Regions from separate parts of the Lysinibacillus sp. fls2-241-R2A-57 genome, predicted to be linked through region 4. Evidence: riboswitches for the same ligand, from Rfam matches in the RefSeq annotation. Region 4 holds a riboswitch; each other region holds the start of a gene.
The links. Region 4 has a riboswitch for S-adenosylmethionine ahead of metA (homoserine O-acetyltransferase MetA). Riboswitches for the same ligand answer to the same signal wherever they lie in the genome.

Region 1 (7,535 bases), on a different contig from region 4:
TCCAATCGTTTTGATTAATCTTTTCTCAAAACAATTGGATTATTGCAATGTAAGATCAATATTTTCTAAAGCTACACCCATCACATTAAAGTGATAAAGTTCAGGCTTTCTTCTGTTTCGGGTATCCAATAAGGATAGCGATAATCCCGCAAATCCCTATCAAGATTGGATAGTAAGAGTATTGCAGGATACTCACTGGCGATATTCCGGCTACGCTTGCAGCTGCAAGGAATTGGGCTCCATATGGCAGAAGACCTTGGATAGTACAGGAGAAAATATCTAAAATACTTGCGGACTTTCTCGGCTCAATCCCATATTGGTCAGCAATGTTTTTTGCAAGTGGGCCAGCAATTAAAATAGCAATCGTATTATTGGCCGTAGATAAATTTGTTAGGCCAACAAGGCCGGCAATCCCAAATTCAGCACCCTTTTTCGATTTAATTCTTCGTGTTGCAAGGTGAAGTAGGAAGTCAATTCCTCCGTTAAACTTAATAACCTCCACCATTCCAGCTATTAATATCGCAAGAAATGCCATTTCATACATGCCTGACATTCCATCGCCAATCGTTTGCATAAGGCTCATTAAATGATAGCTGCCATCTGCTAAGCCAACAGCCCCGGCTAGAACAATCCCAAATGTCAGAACAAGGAAAACATTCATTCCAGCTAATGCTAAAATAATAACCAGAACATAGGGAACAATTTTTATCCAACTATAGCTTAAATGCTCTACTTGTGCCGTTTCACCCATTGTGATAACTCCTAAAATAATGCTCGTTATAATCGCTGCCGGCAACACAATCCAAAAATTCACCTTAAATTTATCCTTCATTTGTGCGCCTTGTGAACGAACGGCAGTAATTGTCGTATCTGAAATAATGGATAAATTATCGCCAAACATCGAACCGCCAACAATCGCTGCCATTACTAAAGCCATGGAAAGCTCGATGTGCTCGCTTATCCCAACTCCAATTGGCGCCAGTGCAACAATCGTTCCCACTGATGTACCCATTGATAGGGAGATAAAGCAGGCAATGATGAACAAGCCTACGACAAGCAGGTTTTGCGGAATGACCGATAAAGCAAAGTTGACAGTGGAGTCTACTGCCCCCATGCCTTTTGCTACTGATGAAAAGGCTCCAGCCAAGAGAAAAATAACAACCATCATCATGACATTTAAATTTCCTGCGCCTTTGCAAAAAATATCAACTTTTCGCGAAAACGATTCTTTTCGATTCATCGCCAGAGCCACAGCGCCCGAAATGGAAATGGCTACAATGACAGGAAAGGCATAAAAATCACCTGTAATAACCCCTGAACCAATAAATAAAATTAAAAAAACAACAAATGGGATCAGTGCCCATGGATTCTCTTTCTTCATTGTTCTACCTCCAAAAATTAAAATGGATACGTCCTTGTCCATTTTTTTCTAAAAAAAGACCTCTTCTTGAAATAACAAGAAGAGGTCTTATATTTATAAAACACTCCTCTTATCTATCAAGCCATTGCTTGCTGGATTTGGCACAGTAACTTAATCACTAAGTTCCGCTGCCGAGATCTCATAGGGCCAGTCCCTCCATCTCTCTTGATAAGAAGAAAAAATATATTATTTTTTGCACAATAATAAAAGTTTAAATTAAAACATCTATATTTGCAACATGTTTTAATCAAATATTATTTCAAAGTTACATAAAACTTTTTTAAGAAAAAAAAGCCCACTTTAAGGATACCAAAGTAAAAAAAGAGGATTAATTCATAAAGTGGTAAATTATTGCGAAAAAAAGAGGCTTTTAAAAAAAGAGAAGGACTTCTCCTTCTCATGAATGTAAACAGTGTAGCTTTATTTGTCATGTCAATTAAAGTAATTGACCTCACTTTTTACCTTTGTCTTGATTCTGCTGCTCGTCTTTAATCTTGGTATCAAAGCATGTTGTGTCATATATCTTCATGTTATTTACTTAACTATAACACTAAAGTATTCTACTACATCTATCCTAACAGAGGAGTATATTAATACAGCTATTTAAAAATTATATAAACATAACCAATTTATTGGTGGTGTTTTAAGGAATTAAGCCAATAAATTCTAAAAGGACATAAATTGTCCTTTGTATTTGTTATAATTTGTCTAATGTGGTTACTGAATTGAAGTGAAAATATAGAAGTTTTAAAACCACTGTAAAAAAGTAATATTATTATTGTTGAGGGGTGTTAGAGATGCACGAAGAAGAAATTAAATTAGTTGAATATATTAAGAAAGAGGTACCTCAAATTAATAGTAAGGGAAAGGTATATTTAAGAGGTGATATTCCAGAGAAAAAAATTAAAGTTGCTTTAAATTCTATAGCACCAGGCGTTTTTGAAAACATGATTAGAGTTTATGTTGACACTACAATATTCGGAAAAGGGGATGACGGATTTATAGTTACTACCTCTAGTTTATATTGTAAAGAGATTGGGGCGAATCCGATCCATATTCCTTTTGAAAAAATTGAGCGAGTAGAATTAACAAATAAAAAGTTGACAGTTACTTGTTTAGGTAAGACCGTTAATTTGTCGGGTACGGCATTTAAACTTCCTGAAACACAAGTTTTTTTAAATGAAATGAAAAATAGACATGAAAAGTTAAAGGATTTATCTGTTAAATGTACAACAGATAGAACTTTAGCTTTAGAAGAAATGGATGTGAAAGTTCAAATAAATTATTTGAAAACGTTAGTTGCATATGAGAAAAAAGTAATGGGGAATCTTTTATCTGCACCCTTTTCCGAAATTTTAGGGTTAATGACACAATTGAATTTTAAGCCAGAAATGAGACAAGAGATTAAAAGGTTTATTGTATCTGATAATGCAGATTTTGAAGAAATGCTTCAGACGACAGTTATTACAGCTCCTTACGGTAATATTGATAATGTTCAATATTCATTGTTAAAAGATATTATAAGATTAACGCGCTCAAGAGATAAGTCAAAGGCTAGTAATAATATAAATTTAATTTACGCAGGCGGTCTATTAAACTTATCTGGGAATTTAAAAGAGAAAATTGATTTTATCGAATCTGTAATTATTAATGATGAGAAATTAATTGATGGGCAGATTTCAGAAAAAGAATTTGAAAAAAATATAAAAAGTTTAATTGCAGGCGGTGCTGCGGTTGGAGTACCTGTTGCTGCTATTTATATTAGTGGCAGTGTAGTTGGGTTAAGTGCAGCAGGTATTACATCAGGTTTAGCTGCTTTTGGTTTTGGTGGACTATTAGGCTTTTCAAGTATGCTTACAGGAATCGGGGTTCTTATTGTTGGAGGAGTGGGAGTTTATACAGGTGTTAAATATCTTACTGGTGGAAAGCAACGTAAAGTAAGTTCTAAGAGAGAAAAAATGATTCAAGAAGTAATTAAAATACATCAAGCTACGATCAACGCATTAATTGAGGACATCAATTATTTTACTGAGGAATTGAATAGACTTTCACAAGATTATGAAGAAAATGCATTAAAAATTGCTAAGCTCATAGCAGAAATGCAGCTTTACAATGAAGCTTTAACTAAAATTAAATCCAAATCTTCATGTTTAGAATTAGTGGTAAAGTAGGTGTGGAAGTTGAAAGAAATTGAAAAAAGCCTTCAAGTTCAAAGACTTCAACTAAATGAAATGGAAATGCAATCAAGTTCTATGAAGAAAGTTGTTGATGAATTACATCAAGAATCTAATCGTCAAGATTCTTTAATTCAAAATGCAGAGACAGGAATGGCTGAATTAAGGGCACTTCTAAATGAGTTAGAAAGTACAAATGGTTTAGATACAGTACAAATAGATATTCCTGAACAAGAATTTTTAAATCAGAAGGAATTAGAGTTTTCTGCTACAAAACTCAATACTCTTTCATTAGATGCTATAGGCGGAAGTACGTGGGATGAATATTTTGAGAGTGTAAATCGTTATATTAAGGATCATCAACTGAGCCTAGCTAACGATCCAATGAAAAACCTTTTAACTCAACAACATCAGTTAGATATTTTAAATCGTATTAAGGACGATTATAAGTTTAAGACAGCAAAGTGTGATAAATATGATTATATGATTGCATCATTTTGTGGGATTGTAACGGGTTTAATAGATGCTTTTTTAGTTGGGGTACCTGGTTCAAGTGTTCTTGGTAAATGGACAGATGGACAAGTTGATAATGTAGTAACAAAATTTGCAAAAACAGTCTTTAGATTTGATAAGGCAAATGGTGCAAATGTTAGAACTGAGCCAAGCGGAATAGCATCTGCTATAGGATATTTAGAAAGGCGTTTTAAAGTAAATTATGATGCAAGGTATGCCAGTGATTTGGATTTAGGTGGAGAAACGTTAAACATGAATCCTAGTAATCATCATTTGAAATCACTGGGACATTCTCCAGATATAATCGGATTATTTTTCTCTATTTTAGATCAATTTACAGGAGAATCTAGTTTTATTTCAGATGGGAAAATTATTAGTGTTGAACCAGTAGAAGGGACAAATAAATTCCAATTACAAGGTAACACCTTTATCTCAAAAATTTTCGCAGGCTTTGCAAACTGGTTAGGGCATTTAATGTCTGATATTGCAGGTTCGAGTGGCACAAGAGGTCATGATGACGGGCGGAGAGGGGCAGGTATCCCTATTCCTTTCTACAACCTTTTCCAACTTTGTGATTTTGGGTCGATAAAAGTAAACGGTGATAATAAGACAATTGCTGAGTTCTCAACTAAAGTTTTTGAGGCAGGATATGATGCACGATTTGGTGCAACGATGGCAATTCCAGTAGTAATAAATGAATTACTTATAAAGTTAATGTGGTCTATAAAAAGTCTGTTTTATCATAAAAATAGCTTCAAAGATTCTCTACCTTTTGGGAATAGGCCTGAATTACGAAGAATGTTAGTAGTGGGTCATGGTGCATTATGTTTAGTAGATGCAGGAGATGCAGCGATTCGTTCAGGTGGAGAGGCATTATTATTTGCAACTCGTTTAAATATGGTTGCGTGGACTAGATTTGGTTTTGCAGCATTTAAAGAAGCAAGAGCTATTTATCTCTCTAAAGGAATAGATTTTGAATTATTAAATAAAGATTTGGGACTTGAATGGGAACGAGTATTAAAAGAGGCAAAAGAGCCGAATAATACCTGATTCGTCTTCAAAAGTGTTAGCTGATGCAGGAGAAAACGTTAAAAATACTTGCATTGTTATTAACATCGATTTAATCAAAATCTTCAGGTTTTCATAATTATGCTCCCTCCTTTTTTGGGTTATGTTAGTACCCTACCATTAGCAATAAAAGTTTCAAAATCAAGTTTCGCTATAAATTGAACAAAAATTGATAAAAATCAGAAAAAACGGACTATAATTATGGTTTGATATCACAGATGACCCTTATAAGAAAGAAAAGAAGTCTAGTAAAAACTAGACTTCTGAATTTAAATAGAGGTATAAAAGTACTCATAAAGTCTTATGGAGAACCTTATGCCACCAGTCTATAAAAGTTTCAAAATCAACTTTTGTTATCAATTGAACAAAAATTGATAAAAGTAAGTAAAATATAATTTACTTCTAAAATGTGAATTTTCTTAATTACAATATAGCGCTGTGCTAGACAACACTCAGGATGTTTTGCACAAATAAAACAGGGAAGTATTGCGGTTTGTGACGATTGATAAGGAATGGATTTTGAAGTATTGCAGAACAGATAGGTTGTTAGTAAAGTGAATAAGTTTTTATTTGGGTGATTCAGAATATACTGATTTTGAAATTGTAAAAAAAGATGGACGAGTATCTAAAGAAAAAAAATATTTTTTACCTGATAATGACACGGATTTTGATATAGAGGAGGAATTGGTCGCTGAATGGCTTCAAAAACCTGGTGATGAAGCCATGGCACATGTAATTGATACGAGTGAATCATTTACGATTCGATTAGAGAGCTGTGTGGATTTACCGATGAACTCTGAAACTCCTGTATGTATTGCTGGTATAGGCAATATTCATACGGGTAAATTAGACAAGATTAATGTAGAAGAAATTAATGAATGGTTACTGGAGGATGAAGAGGTAGATAGTTTACTAGAAAGCCTAGAGCCAAATTATTTTTCTTTGTTGGAGCTTGCTAATGACCTAAAAAAATTAAAGCCATTGCAATATTTAAGGGATGATGAAGTCGTTGTTATCGATTTTGCAGATTCAGATTACAAAGTACTTGTTTCTGTTATGGGAGCTGGTGGGGAAGAGTTTGGATTAATGATTTTTGACATGGAACATGGCTATGATAGTTTAGCGAAAATACTTTTTGAGAAAGATTTACCGAGCGATTTTTACTATAGCTTAAATGCTCTAACTGTGAATTTTGTTGATATAGAAGAGTTAGACTCAACGGATTATCAGCTAATCAAAGATTGTGGGTTGTCGTATAGGGGAAAGAAGAACTGGATTCAATTCCGCAGCTATTTGGAGGGAACGGATCCTGAAAGACCAAACGATCTAGGGATAGAGCTTTTAATTGATGTTGTAAGTACGATGATTAATATTATAGAAGCTCGGAAGGATGGCTGGGAATATCCACAGCTAGCCGCACATCAATATCCAGTGTTTAAAGTGCAAATGGATGGTGAATTACAAGAAATCTATATTTTGCAAATTCAGATACCCAAGCCAACGTATGAGTGCTACGTGGAAATTTCAATGTTTGAAAAAGCACAATATAAGAAAAAGCCTAAAAGCGCGTTACAACTAGAATATGATGTATTTTATATGCCATTTGGCGTAGAAACGGAACTAACGAACCACACAGTATATCCGATTGTTGGTATGCTTGTCGAACGAGGAAGCAATATGGTTATTGAAAACGAACTTTCCCTATACCTAAAACACCATAAAATGCACAAAGCATTTTATGGACATACTTAAAAAGCTTAGAGGTAAGACCAAGTAAAATATTTGTCTCTGAAGAGTTAAAACCGATGCTTCAACCACTAGCAAAAATTGTAGAGGTGGAACTTGTAGAAAGTGAACTCCCTAGTATTCAGGAAGTAATAGAATTTATGAAAAACCATGGATTTATTTGAAGAATAGTGATTAACCAGACCACACATTTCTGTGACTTTAGCAGAGTTAAATGTGTGGTTTTATAAATGGGAGTTTTTTCTTTGCATTTATTATATCGTTCTAATGCTTGGTCAGAAGGAGAAAAATGGAGTAAAGATTTGGTCTTTCTAAAGAAGCTGAATCAATCTATACTGGTCAAGGTTCAGATGTATTTTACTTCCTTTTTATATCTAATAAAGATAATGTACCAAACCCGATTACAGCTATACTTAAGCAAATAGTAGAAAATAGATTTTCGCCTAGTTTGACAATTAGTAGGATAAGACTTGTTATGAACATCAAGGGGATTGCGTATTTCGCTCTAAATTTATCCAATATGATAACACTCCCTATTCGTATAAATTCCTGAAGCATTTGCTTTACGAATGAAAACTGGATATTAGGGTTCATTAATACACCTGTTTATCTGA
Region 2 (7,535 bases), on a different contig from region 4:
CGTGCTGGTGACGTTAAAGTGGTCCCTCTGGCACTTGTAGAGAAAGCTAAAAAAGAGAGCTTCAAGGTAGATGTATATACAGGTGCTTCGCTAGGTCCTGAAGTTGACCAATACTTAGCAGAAGCTGGCGTTATTCGTAAACGCGGGCCTTTCCAAGCAGATGCCGGTATTCGTAATAAAATCAATAGAGGTGAAATTACATTCGTTGATGCGCACCTTTCACATAATGCGGAACTAGTACGCCAAGGTATTATTGGGCCTATTGATTTTGCGATTATTGAAGCGGCTGCCATTACAGAAGACGGCTTACTAATTCCTACAACTTCAGTTGGTAACTCTCCGATTTTTGTGCAAGAGGCAGACCAAATAATCATAGAGTTGAACATAGCTCAGCTTGATGCATTAGAGGGTGTGCACGATATTTTTGTACCAGGACCACAGGGGAAACGTGATCCAATTCAATTACAAGATGTATCGGATCGACTTGGCACAATTGGCATTCCACTAGACTTAGATAAAGTAAAAGGTATTGTTATTTCAGATATTTTAGATGCACCATCCACAATCGTTCCTGCTGATGAAGAAACAGATATTATGGCCAACCATTTATTAAATTTCTTACGTGAGGAAATAAAAGTAGGTCGTTTAACGACGAGCTTACGACCAATCCAATCAGGTGTAGGTTCAGTAGCAAATGCTGTATTATTAGGCTTTAAAGATTCTGAGTTTGAGAACTTGGAAGTATATTCAGAAGTACTACAAGATGCGGTATTTGAATTAATAGATGCAGGCAAGGTAAGCTTTGCATCTGCTACTTCTATTACTCTTTCCGAGGAAGTTGGAAACCGAGTTTATAGTAATTTTGAAAAATATGCAGATAAATTAGTATTACGTCCGCAAGAAATCTCTAACCAACCAGAAATCATTCGCCGACTCGGGTTAATTTCCGTGAATACGGCGCTTGAAGTAGATATTTACGGGAATGTGAATTCTACGCATGTTTCTGGCACAAGAATGATGAATGGAATCGGCGGTTCTGGAGACTTTGCGCGTAATGCACGATTAGGTATTTTCGTCACAAAATCTTACGCAAAAGGCGGAAATATTTCTAGTATCGTCCCAATGGTATCCCATGTAGACCATACAGAACATGATGTAGACGTAATCGTAACAGAGCAGGGAGTAGCAGACTTGCGTGGGCTTGCGCCAAAAGAACGAGTTGCGCTTATTATCGATAACTGTGCACACCCAGAATATCATGAACAATTATGGAAGTATTTTAACGATGCCAATGAAGCAACAGGTGGGCACCAAACGCCACACAATCTCGAAAAAGCACTTTCATGGCATGTAAATTACGCAAAAAATGGGACGATGAAGGACCCTGCGTTGTCGAAATAATAAATTGAAGAAAGCCTTGAAGGACAGTTGACTTGTTCCTTCAAGGCTTTTTTTAGCTGTCAAAGTGATCGGGTGGACCGGCGAAGTGATCAGGTTGGCCAGCGAAGTGATCGGGTTGGCCCCCAAAGTGATCAGGTAAGCCGACAAAGTGATCGGGTAGGCCAGCAAAGTGATCAGGTAAGCCGACAAAACGTTCAGGTGGGCCCCGAAGTGATCAGGTGCCCACAGAAAAGTCTAGCTACAAATTTCCTTCTTACAATAATCCAATCCATTTCCAATACGTTGCGGAGAATAGCAGAACTAGGAGGTATCCAAAAATCGTTAATGGAATACCAGATTTTAAGAAATCCTTTGTTGTAAACGCTCCTGTACCGTAGGCAAGCATATTTTGTGGTGCACTAATAGGTAAGAGGAAGCCAAAGCTAATAACGAATTGTTGCACGATAACGAATCCAACCTGATCGACATTGGCCGTTAACGTTGAAGCTAAAACGATAAATACTGGCACAAGTGCGGATGCTAAACTTGTTGCACTCGCAAAGCCTAAGTGAATAAGAATATTAAATAAAGTAACAATTGCGATTGTTGCTAGAATTGGCATAGAATCTAAACCGAGTGAACCGAATACTTTATCAGATAACCATGATGCGCCTTGTGTATTAAGTAAAACCGTTCCTAGCATAATTCCTACTGCAAAGACGATAATTGTTCCCCAAGGAATATGCGGTTCAACTTCCTTCCAAGTATAGACCCCGATTTTTGGCATTAATAAAATGGCAATTGCAACGATTGTGACTGTTGTAGTGTCGAATGGATGAAGTTTTCCTTCAGTAGCCCAGAAAAATAGTAAAACTACCGATGTTATGATTAACCGAATTTCGGGAGCTTTTAATGGACCAAGATCCGCAAGCTGCTTTTTAATGACATCCTTACCACCTTCAATATTATTCGTTTCAGGCTTAATCAGTGTAATCATAATGAAAAATAGAGCCACTGACATGATGATTGAGAAGGGGGCAGCGTAAAGTAACCAAGCACCCCAAGAAATATCCACACCAAACTGTTCTTTGATGAAATTTAAAGCGACCATATTTTGAGCTGCCGCCGTTTTAATACCGATATTCCAAATGGAGACAGCTTGCACAGAGGTAATGACAAGTAAAGCAGCAAGTCGACTATCACGTGGTAAACCAAATGCTGCTACCATTCCTAGTAGTATTGGCACAACTGCGCCTGCACGTGCAGTAGCAGAAGGGACAAAGAATGCGAGTGCTATCGATACTAAAATAGCACCGCATACAATGGCTTTTGTTTTTGTCCCAACTAGTGAAAGTATCCATAGCGCAAGACGTTTATGTAAATTGGTAATTTGCATAGCTGCTGCTAGGAAAAGAGCTGCGGCTACTAGTGCAACTGCAGAATTGCTAAACCCGCTTAATGCCAATTTTAGCGCTTCTGATGTTCCAAGTTGTGTCGTTGGATCTTCCATTGACGGAGCTAGACCTAATAAAATTGTAACGAGTGCAATAATCATGGTAGAGCTAACGGGATAGGATACTGCTTCTGTAACCCAAAGGATGACTGCGAAAGCTAAGATGGCCAAGGCTCGTTGTCCAGCTATAGGTAAATCGCCGTTGTTAGGTAAAAAAGTAATGATAATCAGTGAAGCAAAGGCTAATCCAATCCAGAGCGGTTTCAAATTACGTTTCGGTTTTGCTTGTTCAGAAGTAGACATACTTTTTTCATCCTTTCTTCTATCAATAACTATTATTTTCCATAACATCGGCTAGTAATATGCTTTTTTAAGAAAGTAATTTGTATATTTATTGTAAATAAAAATCTTATATGAAATACTCTCTAGTTATAGCAATAATAGGCGATTGCGAGAAAATATGTGGTCATAGAAAGGACAAAAACCCTAAAGTAATATTATTTCTTTTTCTTAAATGCAGAAGTCACTTTTGGCTCAGTTCCCTGAATTAAGCGTTTGATATTTTCGATATGCAAAATGATTGCTATGCTAAAAAGTAGTAGAGCTATAATCGTTGGGCCTACTCCAGGAATCCATAAATATGTTGCTGTACAAAAAACAAGATAAAATTCAAGTACACCGACAATTAAATAGTTCGTCACGAAAGAAAAAATAACAAATAAAATAAGTGCAAATAAACCAATTTTCCAATCAACTGCAAGTAATATTCCTATGATTGATGCAGTTCCTTTACCGCCATTGAAGCCCATGTGAAATGGAAAATTATGACCTAGGATGACACCAGCAGCTATGACATAGCTTAAGAACCAAACTTGTACTTCTGTTAAGTGTGTTGCATCTGCTAGATAGAAATGGGCGCCTATAATAGCTGCTACACCTTTACCGATATCGATAAGTGCAACTAATACGCCGTATTTCCATCCAAGAGAAAGAGTTGCATTGGAAGCACCTGCATTGCCATGCCCAGTCTTTTTTAAATCTACCCCGGATAAAAACTGCGCTACTTTAGAGCCGTGGATACAGCCAATTAAATAACCAACAAGTAGAAAAATGATAACGGCTTTTACCATAAAAGTCCTCCTTTCGAAATAAATAGGCTCATCACCATAACGTGGGATTGATTTCCGTTCCGGCTGGGCGCATTGCTGTCGCTGTCGCTACGCTTTCGCACAGATAAACAATGCGTCCGGATTTTTGAATTGTGCCCGTACAATTCATTCCGCTTTCAGAGGTGGGGGTCTTCTACTGAATGAAGATAAATGGCATACGTTTTAACAAATTTCATCCCAAACTTTTGGTGATAAACCAATAAATACTAAAATAGTGTATGCGTTCGTAATACGTATATAAACAGACAGAAGTTTCGGAAAAAATAAAATTTTAGTGTTGACAGAAAAAAAGTCTGTGTTTATACTTTGTAACAACGATGGAAATTGAATCACATACTCTTATCAAGAGCGGCGGAGGGATAGGCCCTATGATGCCCGGCAACCAGTAAGTGACAAACTTGCTAAGGTGCTAATTCCTACAGATTCTTACTTGGATCTGGCAGATAAGGGGAGGAAAACTTGCAACCGCAACCCTCTTCTTACTGAAGAGGGTTTTTGTTTTCTACTGAAAAAATCCTCCTCATCTCCGGTACCATCGTAAAAAAATAACCATTTGGAGGTATATAATGACAAATTTTAAACCAGAAACATTGCTGTTACACGGTGGCCAGGAGCCAGACCCGGTAACAGGATCTCGTACAGTGCCCGTATATCGCTCAACGGCATTCGTTTTTAAAGACACTGCTCATGCGCAACGTCTTTTTGCCTTAGAGGAAGCTGGCAATATTTACACACGAATTACAAACCCAACTGTAGATGTTTTTGAAAAACGCGTCGCTTTATTAGAAGGCGGTACAGCAGTGGTAGCACTTTCATCTGGTGCAGCAGCTATTGCATTTTCAATTTTAAATCTTGCAGGGGCAGGGGATGAAATTGTCGCAGCTAGCTCTTTATATGGAGGTACTTATAACTTATTTGCCAATACACTACCAAACTACGGTATTAAAACGAATTTTGTAGATGAAACAAATCCAGAAAATTTCCGAGCAGCTATTACTGATAAAACAAAAGCGGTGTTCGCTGAAATTTACGGTAACCCAAGTTTAAAAGTGCTAGACATCGAAGCAGTAGCGAATATAGCACATGAAAACGGCTTACCATTAATTATTGATAGCACATTTGCTTCACCATATGGCTCTACACCAATTGACTACGGTGCAGATATCGTCGTTCATTCCGCAACAAAATGGATTGGCGGACATGGTACAACTTTAGGCGGCGTTGTAGTAGATGCAGGAAAGTTTGATTGGACTCGTGGACGTTTCCCAGGCTTTACTGAGCCAGATGCTTCTTATCACGGTTTGCGTTATGGTATTGACACAGCAGAGGCTGCATTTGCCACAAAACTGCGTGTACAATTACTACGCGACTTTGGACCAACGTTGAGTGCAGATGCAGCATTTAATTTATTACAAGGTTTAGAAACGCTTCATTTGCGTATTCCAAAACACAATGAAAATGCATTGGCAGTAGCTGAATATTTACGAAACCACCCATCTGTGGAATATGTAAATTACAATGGCTTAGAAGATTTTCCTACTCATGATTTAGCAAAAAAATATTTGAGAAATGGCTTCGGTTCAGTGCTTACATTCGGTATTAAAGGTGGACGTGAAGCAGGGCGTAAACTAATTGATAGTGTGAAATTATTCTCGCACGTAGCAAATGTAGGGGATGCCAAATCATTAATTATTCATCCGGCATCTACTACGCATCAGCAACTATCAGCTGAAGAGTTAATCCAAACTGGCGTAACCGAGTCGCTCATTCGCTTATCAATCGGTTTAGAGGCAGTAGAGGACATTATTGCAGATTTAGAACAAGCTATTGAACAAGTAACAGCTTCTCAACAAACAATAGAAGCTTAATGAAAATTGGCTAATGTTGTAGCGTTTACGTATTTTCTCATTCGATAGGCCTCATTTGGTAATACGTAAAACGTTGCGGCATCAACCGCTTGCCTCATTCGGTAAGATATTTGAAAATATTCACGAATAATACCTAGTAATTTTATAAGTATTATTGATTTATTTAAATCCTTGTATTATACTAGGAAATAAGTTAAACGTTCTAAAGGCTACCAACCTAGAACCAATTTGTTTTCAAAGTGCTCCCCCACTTTTGAATATGTGAAGAGGGGTAGTTGCTCAGCCCGCAACTACTCTTAACTAAAAACTGATGATAAAGGAGTGTTTTCAATGGGAAATGTTTATAGTGCACAAAACATTGCATCTTATCTTATTTATGAGTTAAATGAAGGTCATGTGTTTGTGAACAACATGTCCATTCAAAACATACTTGCATCGGTTGATAGTAAATGGCAACAAACCTTTGGACATTCTGCTTTTCAGGAAATCATTTATGCCAAAGAGGAAGATTATACAGTAAAAGAAGTTTTCGAAGCTTATAAAAGCTATGGAGCAAGTCATATACCTCTACCTGCGACAGAGTATTACTTAAAATACGGTACATTCCAATTAGTTGAACGTACGTATGCAATACCAAATCTTACGCAAGAAGAAATAGGACTAGTACAACAAGCATTAACAAAATATCGTTATAAATTGCTAGCAAAAGCTAGTTAATTATCCCTCATATAATTTGTGCTCATTCTCTGCTGCTACAGGGAATGAGCTTTTTTAAAAAGTGAAGAGATAGACTGGCATACCTTTTAAATATTTTTAGTACTATATTTCAAAAGAACACTTCTTTTGGATGTCTTAACATACATATATATAATAGAAGAAAGGCATTCATTTTTTAACTTCTATCAGCGGGTGTCACGGAAGCGGGAATCGTCATTTTTTGTTCAAATATTATAGAACTACTGAAAAATTATATGATAAAAGGGATGAAAACGATTTCTTTTGCACGTCTAGGGAAAACAAATGTCCATCCTAGAAAGATTTTTCTTGTGCAATGTATGTATTTGCGTTACAATTTTCTTTAAGTTGAATTTTGAATTATTTGAATTTGTTTGTGTTTCACATATTTTTTAACTTCTTTCAGCAAATATTTTTTGTACCGGAAGCGTCAGCTATAAAGAACTTCCACAGATGGTGAGAGCGAAAATACCACGACTAAATATATGACTGAAAATGAAGTATTAGAAATACGGCAATCTGACCTGCTTTGTAAAGTCGGCGCACAATTCAAAATCTGTACGAAATAAGCTAAGGCGAAATAAATTTAATGAAACTGCGGAATGTAAGTTGGAGGGAATACAGGAATGGCAACTATAAAGGCAGCTATATTAGGATTTGGAACGGTAGGTCAAGGAATTTACCATATATTAAACGAAAAGCGTGAAGAGCTTAAAAATAAATTAGGAATTGAGCTGGAAGTAGCGAAAATTTTAGTGACAGACGCTAGCCGTGAACGTGTACCGGGTACAGCGCATTTAATGACAACTAGTATGGATGAAGTCGTAGCAGAACCGGGTATGCAAGTTGTTTTTGAGGCGATCGTGAATGAGGAACCAGCATTTACTTACTTAAAGCGCGCTGTTGAACATAAATGTCATGTCATCACGG
Region 3 (7,535 bases), on a different contig from region 4:
GGTCTTTTTTTAGCTCATCACCATAATGTAGCGTTGATTTCCTTCCACCAGAAGCGTCCGCAACCTATATATTGCATACGTTTTAACAATTGTTATCTCCAACTTTTGGTGATAAGCTTTTTTTGATTATTGTTCCCATTCCTTTGTTATTCATATCATGAGTCCTTCGAATCACATGTATGTTAATTAGGAAAAAATAGGTTTATTGAGCGATAAAAGGCTCTTCACCAAAACGTGTGGTTGATTTCCGTTCCGACTGGGCGCTTTGTAGCTGACGCTTCGCTTTCGCACAGAGCAGAGCTTCCTGGGGGCGTCCGATGAGCCGCTTCACTCGCGTTGCTCGCTCCAGGGTCTCATCTGTGACGCTAATCCCCAAGGAGTCGTCCAGTCTCCACTACAATCAACTAAAATACAGCGCATATATTTTAAAAAATGTCATCCACAACTTTTGGTGATGAGCCCGATAAAAGGATTTTTCGTCATTGCTAATAAATTTCCATTTTAACTGATTGTAGTGTAGAGCTACTCGAGTGCTCCTGTCACAGAGCGAAGCTTCCTACGGGAAAGCGAGACAGACGAGACCCTGCACGGAGCGAATTTTTTCTGTGCGAAAGCGTAGTGCAACGTAGCGGCAGCAACAATAATGTTTTATCTGTGCGAAAGCGTAGTGCAACGTAGCGGCAGCAACAATAATGTTTTATCTGTGCGAAAGCGTAGTGCAACGTAGCGGCAGCAACAACACCAGTGGAGGAAGCGGCTCGACGCTCAACACACCTGATATAAAATAGAAAGCTATCTAATAGATGTTAAAATCTATTAGATAGCTTTCTCATTATTGTCTATTTATTTTTACGTTTTTCATTATAATCTACCCAGAAATCTGCACCTTTAATTCCTAGTTTACGAGGATCAAAAACAGGATCTTTTCCTTCTTTTTTCTGTTTCTCATAATCTTTTAATGCAACAATAGCAGGTTTCATAATAATTAAAATGGCTAAAACGTTAATCCATACCATGAGGCCAAGTCCAACATCCCCCATTGCCCAAGCAAGGTCAGATGTGCGTATAGTACCGTAGAACGAAGCAATTAAAATAGCAAATTTCGCAATCCAAATGGCGACTTTTTCTGTACCTCCTGAGAATAAATAAGCCACATTTGTTTCGGCAATATAGTAATATGCCATTATTGTCGTAAAAGCAAAGAAGAATAATGCAATCGCTACGAATGGGCCACCAAAGCCTGGTAGTGAAGAGTCAACCGCATATTGTGTGTATGCTGCACCTTCTTTAATACTTTTCGCAAATGTTATTTGTTCATCCCCAGTTAATCCGTCTTTATTGAATTCACCAGTATAAATAAATGAATCAGTACCTTCTGCAGCTTTTTCATCCTGCACATTATACATTCCAGTAAATAAAATCATAAATGCTGTAGCTGAACAGATTAATAATGTATCAATGTATACAGAAGCCGCTTGCACGATTCCTTGTTTAGCAGGGTGTGATACTTCTGCTGCCGCAGCCGGATGCGCTCCTGTCCCTTGACCGGCCTCATTTGAATAAATTCCGCGTTTAACGCCCCATGCAATAGCAGATCCAATTATACCACCAAAGATTTCTTGCGCTCCAAATGCGCTAGAAAAAATTAATGCAATTACAGCTGGTACTTCTTTAATATTCATTGCAATAATGATAAGAGCCATAAGAATATAAGCTAGTGCCATGAAAGGTACTATAATCTGTGCAGCATTGGCAATCCATTTAACCCCTCCGATAATAATAGCACCTAGTAATACGGCAATAATAAGTCCTGTAATCCAAGTATCAATGTTAAAAGCGTTTTCAACAGCTGTCGCAATTGCATTCGATTGAACACCCGGCATCAAGATTAACATTGCAGCTAATGCGGCAATAGCAAAAATAACTGCAAACCACTTTTGCCCCATTCCCTTTTCTATGTAATATGCGGGTCCGCCACGATATTCTGTATCTTTCTCTTCTTTATAAATTTGAGCCAACGTCGACTCAACGTAAGCAGTCGCCGCACCGATAAAGGCAATTGCCCACATCCAAAAAACAGCACCAGGTCCCCCCATCCCGATTGCTGTAGCAGTACCGGCAATATTACCTGTACCTACTCGACCAGATAGTGCGATAGACATCGCCTGAAAGGATGAAATCCCCTTTTCAGATTTTTCACCTTTAAACATTAAAACAAACATATCTTTAATGTGTCTTACTTGTAGGAATCGTGTAATGATTGAAAAAAAGAGTCCAATCAATAAAATACCATAAATAAACCACGGTCCCCATAAAATGGCATTCAGTTTCTCAACGATTGCTTCCATCTTACCCCTCCATTTTGAAAATTTTTCTTTAAGTCATTATAGTATTACACTTTTCAGAAAATTACAATATTATATTGATAGATTAATTCCCAAAAGTTGGGTATGGTATTTTTTAAACGTATATCGTGTATGGAAGTTAATCGGAGTGAAGGCTGGACGACACCTTTGGGGATCAGCGTCACAGATGAGATTCTGGGCGAGCAAATAGAAAAACGAAGGCATTATCACGTCCTGTGATAATGCCTTCGTTACTATTATCGTATAATTGCTGGCGCTTTGCTTTCGCACATAAAACATTTGTTGCTGTCGCTTCGCTTTCGCACAGAAAAAAACATTTGTTGCTGTAAGCGGCTCATCGGACGCCCTCTGGAAGGCTCCTTTTTGGAACGAAAAATGGTGATGAGCCACTTCTAGCTAATTGAAGAGGCAATTCACTACTCTATGATATATCCAATTCTTCGAAGAGCATTATTTATAAAATCACGTAAATAAATAAAAATCTCTTCTCGCTCTACTTCATGAAATAGATTATGATAGCAATTTTCCCATTCTTTGAATTGAAACTCTGTAAACTCCTGCTGATAAAGCCAATTTCGAGTTTGTTTCGTTTCAGTAATACTATCTTTTTCAGCTGTCATAACTAACATAGGTCTATTAGGGAATTCAGCTTGTGGCAATAACACTAGATTACGCATCATTTGCTGTAGCTCTCTATACCATTTCACGGAAACGACTGACATAAAAGGAACCTCATCCTTCATCTCATCTCTTCCTTCTACACTGCGCGTTAATGTATTTAATGTAATTTCATGAGTCATTTTCACATTTGCTGTCAGGGCACTTAGGCTAGTTAAAGCATTAGATAGTTTACCTGGCAATAACTTTAAAAGTAGCCAAGGTGAAGTTAAAATAATACCTGCGCATTCATATTTTCGCTTATGCATGGTATGTAGTAACAATGTTGCGCCAAGCCCATGTCCTATAAAAAAGACAGGTAAATTATATGAAAAAGCATTCTCTATTAAATTCCTTGTATACTTGTTGTACTCTTTAAAATCTTCATCATGAACACGCGAAAACCCTACATTTAAACCATGATTTGGTAAATCCCCCATGACTATGTGGAAGCCTTCCAATCTAAGTTTTTCTATAAGCCACGCATACCAGCGGTGATTTTCATATGCACCATGAATAATAGCAACCACAGCCTTCGCTTGTCCATCAGCTTCCCATTTCCACATTTTACATAGTCCTCCTAAAAAAATAATTACACAATGATTATATCGAAATATCTCACTCATTTTAATTTTATATTTCCATCAAGTTGCGTATTTGATACGATAATATTACATCATAGAAAGAAAAGAGGCGATTCTCATGATCTATCCATTTAAAGGTAAAACACCCAAAATCGATCCATCTGTTTTTATTGCCGATTATGCAACCGTTACTGGTGACGTTACAATAGGTGCTGAAACAACAATTTGGTTTAACACAGTTATTCGAGGTGATGTATCACCAACAATCATCGGAAAAAGAGTTAGTATTCAAGACCTTTGTTGTTTGCATCAAAGCCCTAAATATCCACTCATTATTGAAGATGAAGTAACAGTCGGGCATCAAGTAACTTTACATAGCTGTACGATTCGTAAAAATGCCTTAATAGGTATGGGCTCATTAGTATTAGACGGAGCGGAGATTGGAGAGGGTGCATTCATTGGGGCGGGTAGTCTTGTACCTCCAGGCAAAGTTATTCCTCCGAACAGCTTAGCATTAGGTCGTCCAGCAAAGGTTGTACGAGAATTAAATGCTGAAGATAAAGAAGATATGGAACGTATCGTACGTGAATATGCAGAAAAAGGTCAATACTATAAATCTCTTCAAACAAAAAATAAATAGCTAAATTGAAGCAACTCCACGTTTTCTTGGACAACCAAGCTATACATAGTTGTCATTAGGAGCTAATTTTTTCAAAAAAACAGTAAAAGGGGCTATTAGAACACCAAGCCCCTTACTGTAAAATAATTTTATAGCTATTGCATTATTTTAGCTAAATAATTTATAGCCCTGCTTTTTCTTGTAATGCGGCAGCTTTGTCTGTTTGTTCCCAAGGTACATTTAAGTCCGTACGACCGAAGTGACCATATGCTGCAGTTTGCTTATAAATAGGGCGACGAAGGTTAAGCATTTTAATAATCCCTGCTGGGCGTAAATCGAATAGCTCGCGCACCCATTCTACAATTTCATTTTCCTTAACTTTCCCTGTCCCAAATGTATCCACAGCAATAGATACTGGTTGAGCAACACCAATTGCATAAGCAAGTTGTACTTCAGCACGTTCTGCTAAGCCTGCTGCTACGATATTTTTTGCCACATAGCGTGCTGCATATGCCGCTGAACGGTCTACCTTAGTTGCGTCTTTACCAGAGAAAGCACCTCCACCATGACGTGCATAGCCACCGTATGTATCAACGATGATTTTACGTCCTGTTAGACCAGCATCACCTTTTGGACCACCTATTACGAAACGACCAGTTGGGTTGATGAAATATTTAGTATTGGCATCTAGTAATTCACTTGGAACAACTGGAGTAATAACGAATTCTTTTAAGTCGGCTTGAATTTGTTCAAGCGTTGCTTCTTCATCGTGCTGTGTTGAAATGACAATCGTATCTACGCGTACTGGTACATTGTTTTCATCATATTCAACCGTTACTTGCGTTTTTCCGTCTGGACGTAAATATGCAAGTTCGCCAGATTTACGTGCTTCCGTTAAACGACGAGCCAATTTATGCGCTAAACTGATTGGTAATGGCATAAGCTCTGGTGTTTCGTTACATGCATAGCCGAACATTAAGCCTTGGTCACCTGCGCCAATTGCTTCAATGTCAGCGTCTGTCATAGAACCTTCACGCGCCTCTAAAGCTTGGTCTACACCTTGAGCAATATCAGGTGATTGTTCGCCAATAGCAACAAGTACTGCTAAGTTTTCAGCATCAAAACCATATTTTCCACGAGTGTAACCGATTTCTGCTACAGTATCACGGACGATACCTTTAATATCTACATATGTAGAAGTAGTAATTTCTCCTGCTACTAATACTAAGCCTGTTGTTACAGTTGTTTCACATGCAACACGTGCATTTGGATCTTCTGCTAAAATAGCATCTAAAATGGCATCCGAAATTTGGTCACAAATTTTGTCTGGATGTCCTTCTGTTACACTCTCTGATGTAAACAGTCGACGGTTTGTCATTTGGTTTTCCTCCTATTACGCTTACAATATTATTTACGAATAACGGTACTCATTACCCATGTCAAGTCTGCCCCTAAGGATCGAACTCTCAAGCCGTTGTTGCTGTCGCTTCGCTTTCGCACAGAAAACATTTTGTTGCTGTCGCTTCGCTTTCGCACAGAAAACATTTGCTGATTGTAACACGAGGATTTTTGAAAGATCCGTCATTATAATAAGGAAAGAATTACACATACTTACCTTTACATTCGTTTTTAACAATAAAAAAATCCTTTTCTCACGCTTACTTAACATGAGGAAAGGAAATAATGACTTCGTAACCTTTCACTCTTATCGTTCAAGGGGTTTCCCTTGCATCAGGTTGGCACCAACGCATGTCGTGAAATAGTTCATGCAGGTTGCCGGGTTTCATAGGGCCTGACCCTCCACCAGCTCGGGATAAGAGTATCCGTTCAATATATCATAATACGTAAAAGGTCGAACGTTGTCAAATATTTTTGTTGTATTCTCCATCTTTTGGTGATGCGTCCAAAATAATCCCTACTCTCCACCTCACATCATGTGTTAACATATGTGTGACCCTTTAATCTTCATTCAGCAAATGTTTTCTGTAGCGAAAGCAAATTGTCAGCTACAATGTTGTTTTTGTAGCGAAAGTGGATCGTTAGCTATGGAATATTGCCATCTCTACATGTGGTGGATGAATATAGTTGTAGCCCCTTTTCAGTCGGTGACAAGCTCCGTCTGATAAAAACCAGCTTAGAACTTCACATCCTGTGCGAACCTCATGTTGGCAAAAATCTTCCAAATGCAATTTAGCTATGACGGAAGTGATTGTGTAATCACTTGATTATAAATAGGGTAAAAAGCATTCTTAAAACGAATAAATTAACTTTTTGTCGTTTTCTTGAAAAGTAATAAAATCTCAAAAATAATTTCTGAATTAGTATAGATTATTTAAGCAATTGTGTTATACTATTTTTGAAATTAAGAAAATCTCCCTTAGACTCATGGGAATACTATAAAAAAGGATGGTATTTAATCGATGAATTCAGTAGAAATTGCAAACGAACTGAAGGAATTATTAAACGGCGGTAACATTAATGTTCAACTTTCAGTAGCTCAATTAGCTGAAAAGGCTACATCTCGTGGTGAAGCTATGTTAACAGTAGATGGTGCTGTTCGTGCAGAAACTGGAAAATATACTGGTCGTTCACCTAAAGATAAATATACAGTAGAAGAAGAAAGCACAAAAGATAAAATTGACTGGGGAAAAGTAAATCAACCAATTTCTTCTGAAGTGTTCGATAACTTATATGTAAAAGTAGTAAAATATTTGAAAGAACGTGACGAATTATTCGTATTCAAGGGCTTTGCTGGTGCTGACAAAGATTCACAATTAAGCATCCAAGTAATCAATGAATACGCTTGGCACAATCTTTTCTCTCATCAATTATTCATCCGTCCAACTGAAGAAGAATTAGCTTCTCATGTTGCTGACTTCACAGTGATCTCAGCTCCTAACTTTAAAGCAGACCCTGCTATCGATGGCACAGCTTCTGAAACATTCATCATTGTATCACTTGAAAAGAAAATCATCCTAATCGGTGGTACTGAATATGCTGGAGAAATCAAAAAATCTATTTTCGGTATTATGAACTACTTATTACCGCAACAAGGTATCCTTTCAATGCACTGCTCAGCAAACGTTGGTGAAGCTGGTGATGTTGCATTATTCTTCGGTTTATCTGGTACTGGTAAAACTACTTTATCAGCTGATCCTGACCGTAAGCTTATCGGTGACGATGAACACGGTTGGTCTGATAATGGTGTGTTCAACATTGAGGGCGGTTGCTATGCAAAAACAATTAATCTTTCAGCTGAAAAAGAACCAGAAATCTACAACGCAATCCGCTTCGGTTCTGTTCTAGAAA
Region 4 (7,535 bases):
GAGAAGGAGTCCCCTTCCCCGCAGTTGTCGAAGCACTCATGATGGAGATTGCCTTTGAGATATTACGAGAAGCGGGTCTTCGAATGCCAAGAACTATTGGACCAGCAGTATCTATTGTAGGAACTTTAGTCATCGGTCAAGCCGCTGTAGAAGCAGGGATTGTATCAGCTGTAATGGTCATTATTGTAGCACTAACAGCTATTTGTAGTTTCTTGTTCCCCGCTTACGGCTTATCTAATACCATTCGTCTTTTACGTTTCCCATTAATGATATTAGCAGCGATGTTAGGCTTATTCGGAGTGATGTTTGGTATGATGATCATCATTATTCACTTATGTAGCATACGAACTTTTGGTGTTCCTTATTTAAGTCCATTTGGGCCATTAATCTTAAAGGATCAAAAAGATGCCTTAGTCTTGTTTCCTCGCAGAGCTCTATTGACTCGACCGCGTTTAATTAGTCAAAAAAACAATGTAAGAGGGCATAAATATTTTAGTGTTAAAAAAAGGAATTAAAGAATGTGTAAGCGAGGAATAGACCATGTCAAAATTTAAAACTATATGCTTACTTTTGATTGTTTCTTTATTTTTAAGTGGTTGCTGGAGTAAACGAGAACTCAATGAATTAGCAATTGTCTCGGCACTAGGAATAGATAAAGTAGATGATGAATTCGATGTAACTGTTCAAATAGTGGTTCCTGGTGAAATTTCATCTAAAGCTCCTACTAGTGGGCGATCACCTGTTATTACCCATCATGCAAAGGGCAAAACTATCTTCGAAGCTATCCGAAAAATGACAACATTATCGACAAGGAAGATTTATTTTGCCCATACACAAGTAGTTATTTTGGGGGATGAATTGGCGAAAGAAGGAATTGGCGAGGCATTAGATTTAATTTCTAGAGATCATGAATTCAGAAATGATTTCGATGTTATCATCGCTCACGAGGCAACTGCAAAAGACGTCTTAAATGTATTAACACCCGTTGAAAAAGTACCTGCTAATAAAATTATTAATTCACTTAGGACATCTCAAAAAGCTTGGGGTTCTACGATTTCCATTAATATTGATGAATTAGTAAGTACTTTAAGTAGTAACGAAAAAAGTCCACTCATCCCTGCCATTGAAATACAAGGGGATGCAGCATTAGGAATGAGTAAAGCCAATATTAATAAAGTAGAAACGCCAGTGATATTAAAGTATGCCGGATTAGCAGTATTCAAAGGAGATAAATACGTTGGGCTTTTAACAGATAAAGAAAGTCAAAGTGTAAGTTTTTTAAGTGACAAAATACAAAGTACAATTGAAATTATTGCTTGTCCTAAGGGAGGTACAATAGCAACAGAAATTACGAAATCAAAAACAAAAATAAAGGGTAAGTTTGAAAAAGATGCGCCCAAAATTAATGTTCATATAGAAGTTGAGCAAAATGTTGGAGAAGTAGAATGTAAAATCAACCTTACTTCCCATAAAAATATTGATTACGTAAATAAAAAAACGGAAGAACTTATTAAAAAACGAATCGAAAAAACAATCACTACAATTCAGCAAACTTATCGAGCCGATATTTTTGGATTTGGTGAAGAACTACACCGGGCAGATCCTGAAAAATGGAAAAAAATTAAAAATGACTGGCCAACCATATTCCAAGATCTACCGGTTAATGTTGAAGTACATGTCAGAACAAAAGGACTAGGAACAATGCAAAATTCATTTTTGAATAAGAAAAAGAAGGAATAAGATATGGTTGTAACAATATTCATAATCATTATTTCAATTGTTCTTGCCTATGCTTTTATTCCTAAACTTCAAAAAAATAACGAAACGAAAACAATTGTTATTTTTTCGATTTTTTTATTGATCGGTACTGCATTAAATATCGGGATTGCTTTAAATCTTAAAATTCCAAGCCCGATAGACTTGATTACCTTTATCTTTACTTCAATTAAAGAGTTCATCGTTTCACTGTCAAAATAAATGAAGTAACTTTAAAAAGAAAGGGTAGTGCATGATGAAAAAACAAATCATTAGTTCAAGACAATTTACTATCATTACCCTTCTTTTTACAGTTGGTACAGCCATTTTAATTATCCCTTCAAGTGTAACAAATGTAGCAAAGCAAGATGCCTGGATAGCAACAAGTATCGGTGTCGGTTTAAGTTTTCTCTTAGTGAAGCTATACGTTACTTTAGGAAATCTGAATCCCACACTTACATTTACAGAGGCGAATGAAAAAATACTAGGTCGTTTTTTCGGAAAACTGACCGCAATTGGTTTTACCATTCTTACCTTTTTTGGTGCAGGTCAATTATTATATTTTATTGGTAATTTCATGTCAACGGAAGTGATGCCAGAGACGCCTCCTATGGCTTTTTCATTGCTGTTTGGCATTATCATCATTTTTGCTGCATTCCAAGGGATCGAAGTCTTTGCACGTTCAACAGAAATACTTTTTCCAATATTTATGTTGGTTTTTATAATTTTTGTAGGTTTTATATCACCATTAATCCATTTTGAAAATTTACAGCCCATATTGGAAACTTCAAAAAAATCATTATTTATAGGTGTTATTCGATTTATGAGTATTTGTTCATTCCCTCTTGCCGCGCTATTAATACTTTACCCATCTGCTGTCAACGTTCATAAGTCCGCACACAAAGGATTTTATATTGGGACAGCTATTGGAGGCATTGTTTTAATTATCATCGTCTCACTTTGTCTCCTTGTCATAGGTCCATCAAATACTGCTAATCGGACATTTCCTAGCTATGCATTAGCGCAAAGAATTTCAATTGGGCATTTTTTGCAACGTGTTGAAATTATTATGGCAGCCATGTGGATCATATCTATTTATATTAAAACGTTTATGTATTTTTATGCCACCGTAATCGGCATAGCACAAATATGTAAAATCAAAGATCATCGTCCGCTCATTGTGCCACTCGGAATGATTAGTATTGGCTTTTCGCAAATTATTCATCCTGATATCGTTCATTCCAATACTTATAATAACGAAATTTGGCCTTTGTTTTGTGGTACCTTTGCAATTTTGTTACCGATAGTTTTACTAATCGCTGCAAAAATTCGCAATATTAATGGTAATCAAGGGAATACAAACTGTAATTGTAATACACAGAATGCAAGTAATAGCAATAACGGAAATGCTGCTAATAATGCAAGTGATAACAACTGCCAAAATACTGCAATGAATGGAAGTAATTGCAATTGCGGTAATGCTTCTAATAATGCAAGTGATAACAACAGCCTAAATGCTACACAGAACGAAACTAATAGCAATAGTGGAAGTGCTACTAATAATCCAAACGATAGCAACGGTCAAAACGCTGTACAGAGTGGAAGTAATTGCAATAGCGGAAATACTGCTAATAATGCAAGTAATAACAATAGCCAAAATGCTGCAATGAATGGAAGTAATTGCAATAGCGGTAATGCTTCTAATAATGCAAGCAATAACTATAGCCAAAATGCTGCAATGAATGGAAGTAATAGCAATAGCGGTAATGCTTCTAATAATGCAAGTGATAACAATAGCCAAAATGCTGCTACTAATACAAACAATAACAACAGCCAAAATGCTGCTACTAATGCAAACAATAACAACAGCCAAAATACTGCTACTAATTCAAGCAATAACAACAGCCAAAACGCTGCTACTAATACAAACAATAGCAACAGCCAAAATGCTACTACAAATACAAGCAATAAAAACAGTCAAAATGCTACTGATAATGCTAGCAATAGCAACAGCCAAAACGCTACTACTAATACAAACAATAGCAACAGCCAAAATGCTACTACAAATACAAGCAATAACAACAGTCAAAACGCTGCAAATAATGCAAGCGATAAAAACAGTCAAAATGCTGCAATGAATGGAAGTAATTGCAATAGCGGAAATACTGCTAATAATGCAAGTAATAACCTTAGCCAAAATTCTGCTACTAATACTAGCAATAACAACAGCCAAAATGCTGCTACTAATACTAGCAATAACAACAGCCAAAATGCTGCTACTAATACAAACAATAACAACAGCCAAAATGCTGCTACTAACTCTAGCAATAACAACAGCCAAAATGCTGCTACTAATACTAGCAATAACAACAGCCAAAATGCTGCTACTAATACAAACAATAACAACAGCCAAAATTCTGCTACTAATACAAACAATAACAACAGCCAAAATGCTGCTACTAACTCTAGCAATAACAACAATCAAAATGCTGCTACTAATACAAACAATAACAACAGCCAAAATTCTGCTACTAATGCGAGCGATAAAAACAGTCAAAATGCGGCTACTAATACTAGCAATAATAACAATCAAAATGCTGCTACTAATGCGAGCGATAAAAACAGTCAAAATGCTGCTACTAATACAAACAATAACAACAGCCAAAATGCTACTACTAATACAAACAATAACAACAGTCAAAATGCTGCTACTAATGCGAGCGATAAAAACAGTCAAAATGCTGCTACTAATACTAGCAATAATAACAATCAAAATGCTACTACTAATGCGAGCGATAAAAACAGTCAAAATGCGGCTACTAATACTAGCAATAACAACAGCCAAAATGCGGCTACTAATACTAGCAATAACAACAGCCAAAATGCGGCTACTAATACTAGCAATAACAACAATCAAAATGCTGCTACTAATGCGAGTGATAAAAACAGTCAAAATGCTGCTACTAATACTAGCAATAACAACAGTCAAAATACTGCTACTAATGCGAGCGATAAAAACAGCCAAAATGCTGCAAAGAACGAAAGTAATACAAAAAATCAAAATGTATCTATCAATGAACATCCGCCAAAAAATTAGCAACATATTCGGATAAAAAAATGATGACCACGAAATAATCAAGGTCATCATTTTACTTTACAATCGAGAGTTTATAAAAACCATGCGCTTATATATGATATTCAATTTCATCAACGAAATCCCATTCATATGGTGTTTCTTGGTAAACATAGTAGTTCAACCAGTTTGAGAATAATAAATGTGTATGGGCACGCCATGTATTATTCGGTTCTTTTGATGGATCATCATTTGGGAAGTAATTCACTGGAACTGCAATATCCAATCCTTTTGCAACATCACGACTATATTCATCTGCTAATGTTGTCGCATCATATTCAAGGTGGCCTGTAATCATAATGTTTTTATTATCCTTCGATTGCACAATAAAGACACCCGCATCTTCTGAATACGATAATAAACGTAGATCAGGATGGTTGCGGACTTCCTCAATGGAAACTGATGTATAACGTGAATGTGGAGCCGTAAATAAATCACTGAAGCCACGTACTAAATCCACTGTTAAATCCGTAATGACATGGGAATAAACACCTGAACATTTAGCAGGAAGCTCAATTTTGCCAATACCGTAATGATGGTATAACGCTGCTTGTGCACCCCAACATATATGAAGGATCGATGTTACGTTCTTTTTGGACCAATCCATGATTTCTGATATTTCCTGCCAGTAGTTCACATCTTCAAATGCCATTTTTTCTACTGGTGCTCCCGTAATAATCATGCCATCATAGCGGCGATGGCGAATTTGATGAAAGGTCGTGTAAAATAACTGTAAATGTGATTTACTAACATTTTTTGATTCATGCGTAGCAGTATTTAAAAATGTAATATTGACTTGTAATGGTGTGTTACCTAATAAACGTAGTAATTGTAGCTCTGTTTTTTCTTTTTCTGGCATTAAATTTAAAATTAATATATTTAACGGACGAATTTGTTGGGTTTTCGCTCTATCCTCTTCCATTACGAAGATTTTTTCCTCACGTAAATGTTCTCCAGCTGGTAAGTTTTTCGGAATATTAATTGGCATCTTGCATTCCCCTCTCTTTTATTTCTCTCTTTCTAACATCAATTAGTGCCTTAGTATCCATGCACAAAGCTCATAAAATCTTTTATCGAATTAAATTAAAAAATCCCCCTCATTCCATTTGAGATAGAATGAGAAGGATTTTTTACCACGTTCACTCTTATCTCTCAAAGGATCAAACCTTCGCTGGAATTAGCACCTTTCTAACTTTTTTTGTTAGAGGTTGCTGAAGCGTCATCGGGCCAAATCCCTCAGCTTCTCTTGATAAGATTATTTAATTAAAATGAATTGTAACATGAACAATTAGGAATTTCAATAATACATAGAATATTTTGTTATTAACATGCATGTTCTACTATGAATTGATGAACACTATTCTTGATGCAAACCATGTTTACACGATGAAATATTATGAGATTCCTAATAGCTTTAATTTTGGAGTAATACATTTACTATTGGGATTTAGATCGCATTTATGTAGAAATGGAAAATCAAAGTTATTGCGTTTGCATGTGGAACATTGATGAATATGAAATTCGATGGACGTTATTTATTGATATTCCAGATGAGGACGGTGGAACTCATAGTGAACCAATTAATGAAGGTATAACTGACTTTGATTCTTCTGAAGATGAACGCGAGATGAAATTTAATCTATCCGAATGGGAAGAAGAAATGAAGGAAAGCAATTTGTTTCATTGGTACTGAATTTTCTAAAGGATGAAATTAATGAATGTGATGGTGCAAGTGAAGACAGTGGAGTACACGTTGATTTAAGAAATTGTAACTATTATGTTTTAGGTCGTAAATGGACAGAAGTAATTGAAGAATTCCTAAAAAAATGGCTATGGATTCTACTTTACAGGTGCAGACGGACATTGGACTAATATCTATAAATATAAAAGTTTAGTACCACAAATTTAAGTGAAAGTCGTCATAGCAACTATAAACCGCGTTGACTGAAGATGAGATCAATGAGCTATTGAAATAAAACAATCTACATGTTCCTTTGAGAATGATGAGACGGTTACTTATTTATTTGATAAGTTTAAAGATGACTTTATAGGCTTATCTAATATGATCGAGGAAGTTGAAAATAAATTATCAATTTACACTGTAAAGTTTACGGATTTGATATTTTTAAAAAATTTATTTAGATAATATCTATCTTAATTCCTCCAATAATATGTTTACTAGTGTAATTTTCTTATTCTCATTTATACATTATCTATGTATCTATTTAGTAGATTTTCAGCTTCAAAAAAATTAAGACTTACTTTACGTGTTCTTTCAGATGAAATTTCATTTTCCAACACCCCTAAATGTGTTAGATTGGCTATTTCATTTTTAAAAACTGGTAAATGGAATGTAAAGTCATTAATCTCTAGTAACATTAAAAAACCACCAAACATTGTGTGATAACCTTTAATTTCAATTTCGCTTTCTGATAATAATTTTTTAATTACGGACACCTTTAAATCGTATAATTTGGACTGTCTAGTTTTAGCAGCCTGTACAAATGAATGGTTTTTCAAATGATAATTATCCTTCTTAGTATCACGACTTACTTTAGCTGATTTATTGATTAAATAAAGTGACTCAGCAATATTTTGTAATGTAATAGGGTGTTCCGTAACTTTACGCTTTTTTATCTCTACACAG

Region 1: linked by a shared signal. The riboswitch ahead of QRN68_RS07230 (Na+/H+ antiporter NhaC family protein) and the one ahead of metA (homoserine O-acetyltransferase MetA) in region 4 are both predicted to bind S-adenosylmethionine.
Region 2: linked by a shared signal. The riboswitch ahead of QRN68_RS13270 (O-acetylhomoserine aminocarboxypropyltransferase/cysteine synthase family protein) and the one ahead of metA (homoserine O-acetyltransferase MetA) in region 4 are both predicted to bind S-adenosylmethionine.
Region 3: linked by a shared signal. The riboswitch ahead of QRN68_RS19285 (hypothetical protein) and the one ahead of metA (homoserine O-acetyltransferase MetA) in region 4 are both predicted to bind S-adenosylmethionine.

What each region holds. Positions count from the first base shown of each region.
Region 1 is NZ_JARVRU010000035.1:9,616-17,150, forward strand. It holds gene QRN68_RS07230 (Na+/H+ antiporter NhaC family protein) at 101-1,381, opposite strand; SAM riboswitch class I at 1,488-1,595, opposite strand; gene QRN68_RS07235 (hypothetical protein) at 2,218-3,591, shown strand; gene QRN68_RS07240 (hypothetical protein) at 3,601-5,157, shown strand; gene QRN68_RS07245 (DUF7309 domain-containing protein) at 5,746-6,927, shown strand; gene QRN68_RS27065 (hypothetical protein) at 6,954-7,085, shown strand; gene QRN68_RS07250 (hypothetical protein) at 7,515-7,535, opposite strand, start outside.
Region 2 is NZ_JARVRU010000076.1:21,886-29,420, forward strand. It holds gene QRN68_RS13255 (succinate CoA transferase) at 1-1,401, shown strand, start outside; gene QRN68_RS13260 (DASS family sodium-coupled anion symporter) at 1,655-3,136, opposite strand; gene QRN68_RS13265 (glycerol-3-phosphate acyltransferase) at 3,331-3,963, opposite strand; SAM riboswitch class I at 4,339-4,452, shown strand; gene QRN68_RS13270 (O-acetylhomoserine aminocarboxypropyltransferase/cysteine synthase family protein) at 4,569-5,870, shown strand; gene QRN68_RS13275 (hypothetical protein) at 6,201-6,587, shown strand; gene QRN68_RS13280 (homoserine dehydrogenase) at 7,232-7,535, shown strand, end outside.
Region 3 is NZ_JARVRU010000136.1:1,996-9,530, reverse strand. It holds gene QRN68_RS19310 (hypothetical protein) at 203-376, opposite strand; gene QRN68_RS19305 (alanine/glycine:cation symporter family protein) at 840-2,348, opposite strand; gene QRN68_RS19300 (alpha/beta hydrolase) at 2,783-3,589, opposite strand; gene QRN68_RS19295 (gamma carbonic anhydrase) at 3,726-4,247, shown strand; gene metK (methionine adenosyltransferase) at 4,408-5,604, opposite strand; gene QRN68_RS19285 (hypothetical protein) at 5,638-5,862, opposite strand; SAM riboswitch class I at 5,929-6,046, opposite strand; gene pckA (phosphoenolpyruvate carboxykinase (ATP)) at 6,647-7,535, shown strand, end outside.
Region 4 is NZ_JARVRU010000016.1:72,573-80,107, forward strand. It holds gene QRN68_RS03285 (spore germination protein) at 1-515, shown strand, start outside; gene QRN68_RS03290 (Ger(x)C family spore germination protein) at 541-1,740, shown strand; gene QRN68_RS03295 (hypothetical protein) at 1,744-1,977, shown strand; gene QRN68_RS03300 (GerAB/ArcD/ProY family transporter) at 2,012-4,852, shown strand; gene metA (homoserine O-acetyltransferase MetA) at 4,941-5,876, opposite strand; SAM riboswitch class I at 6,031-6,144, opposite strand; gene QRN68_RS03310 (hypothetical protein) at 6,384-6,581, shown strand; gene QRN68_RS03315 (hypothetical protein) at 6,572-6,760, shown strand; gene QRN68_RS03320 (YkyB family protein) at 7,091-7,535, opposite strand, start outside.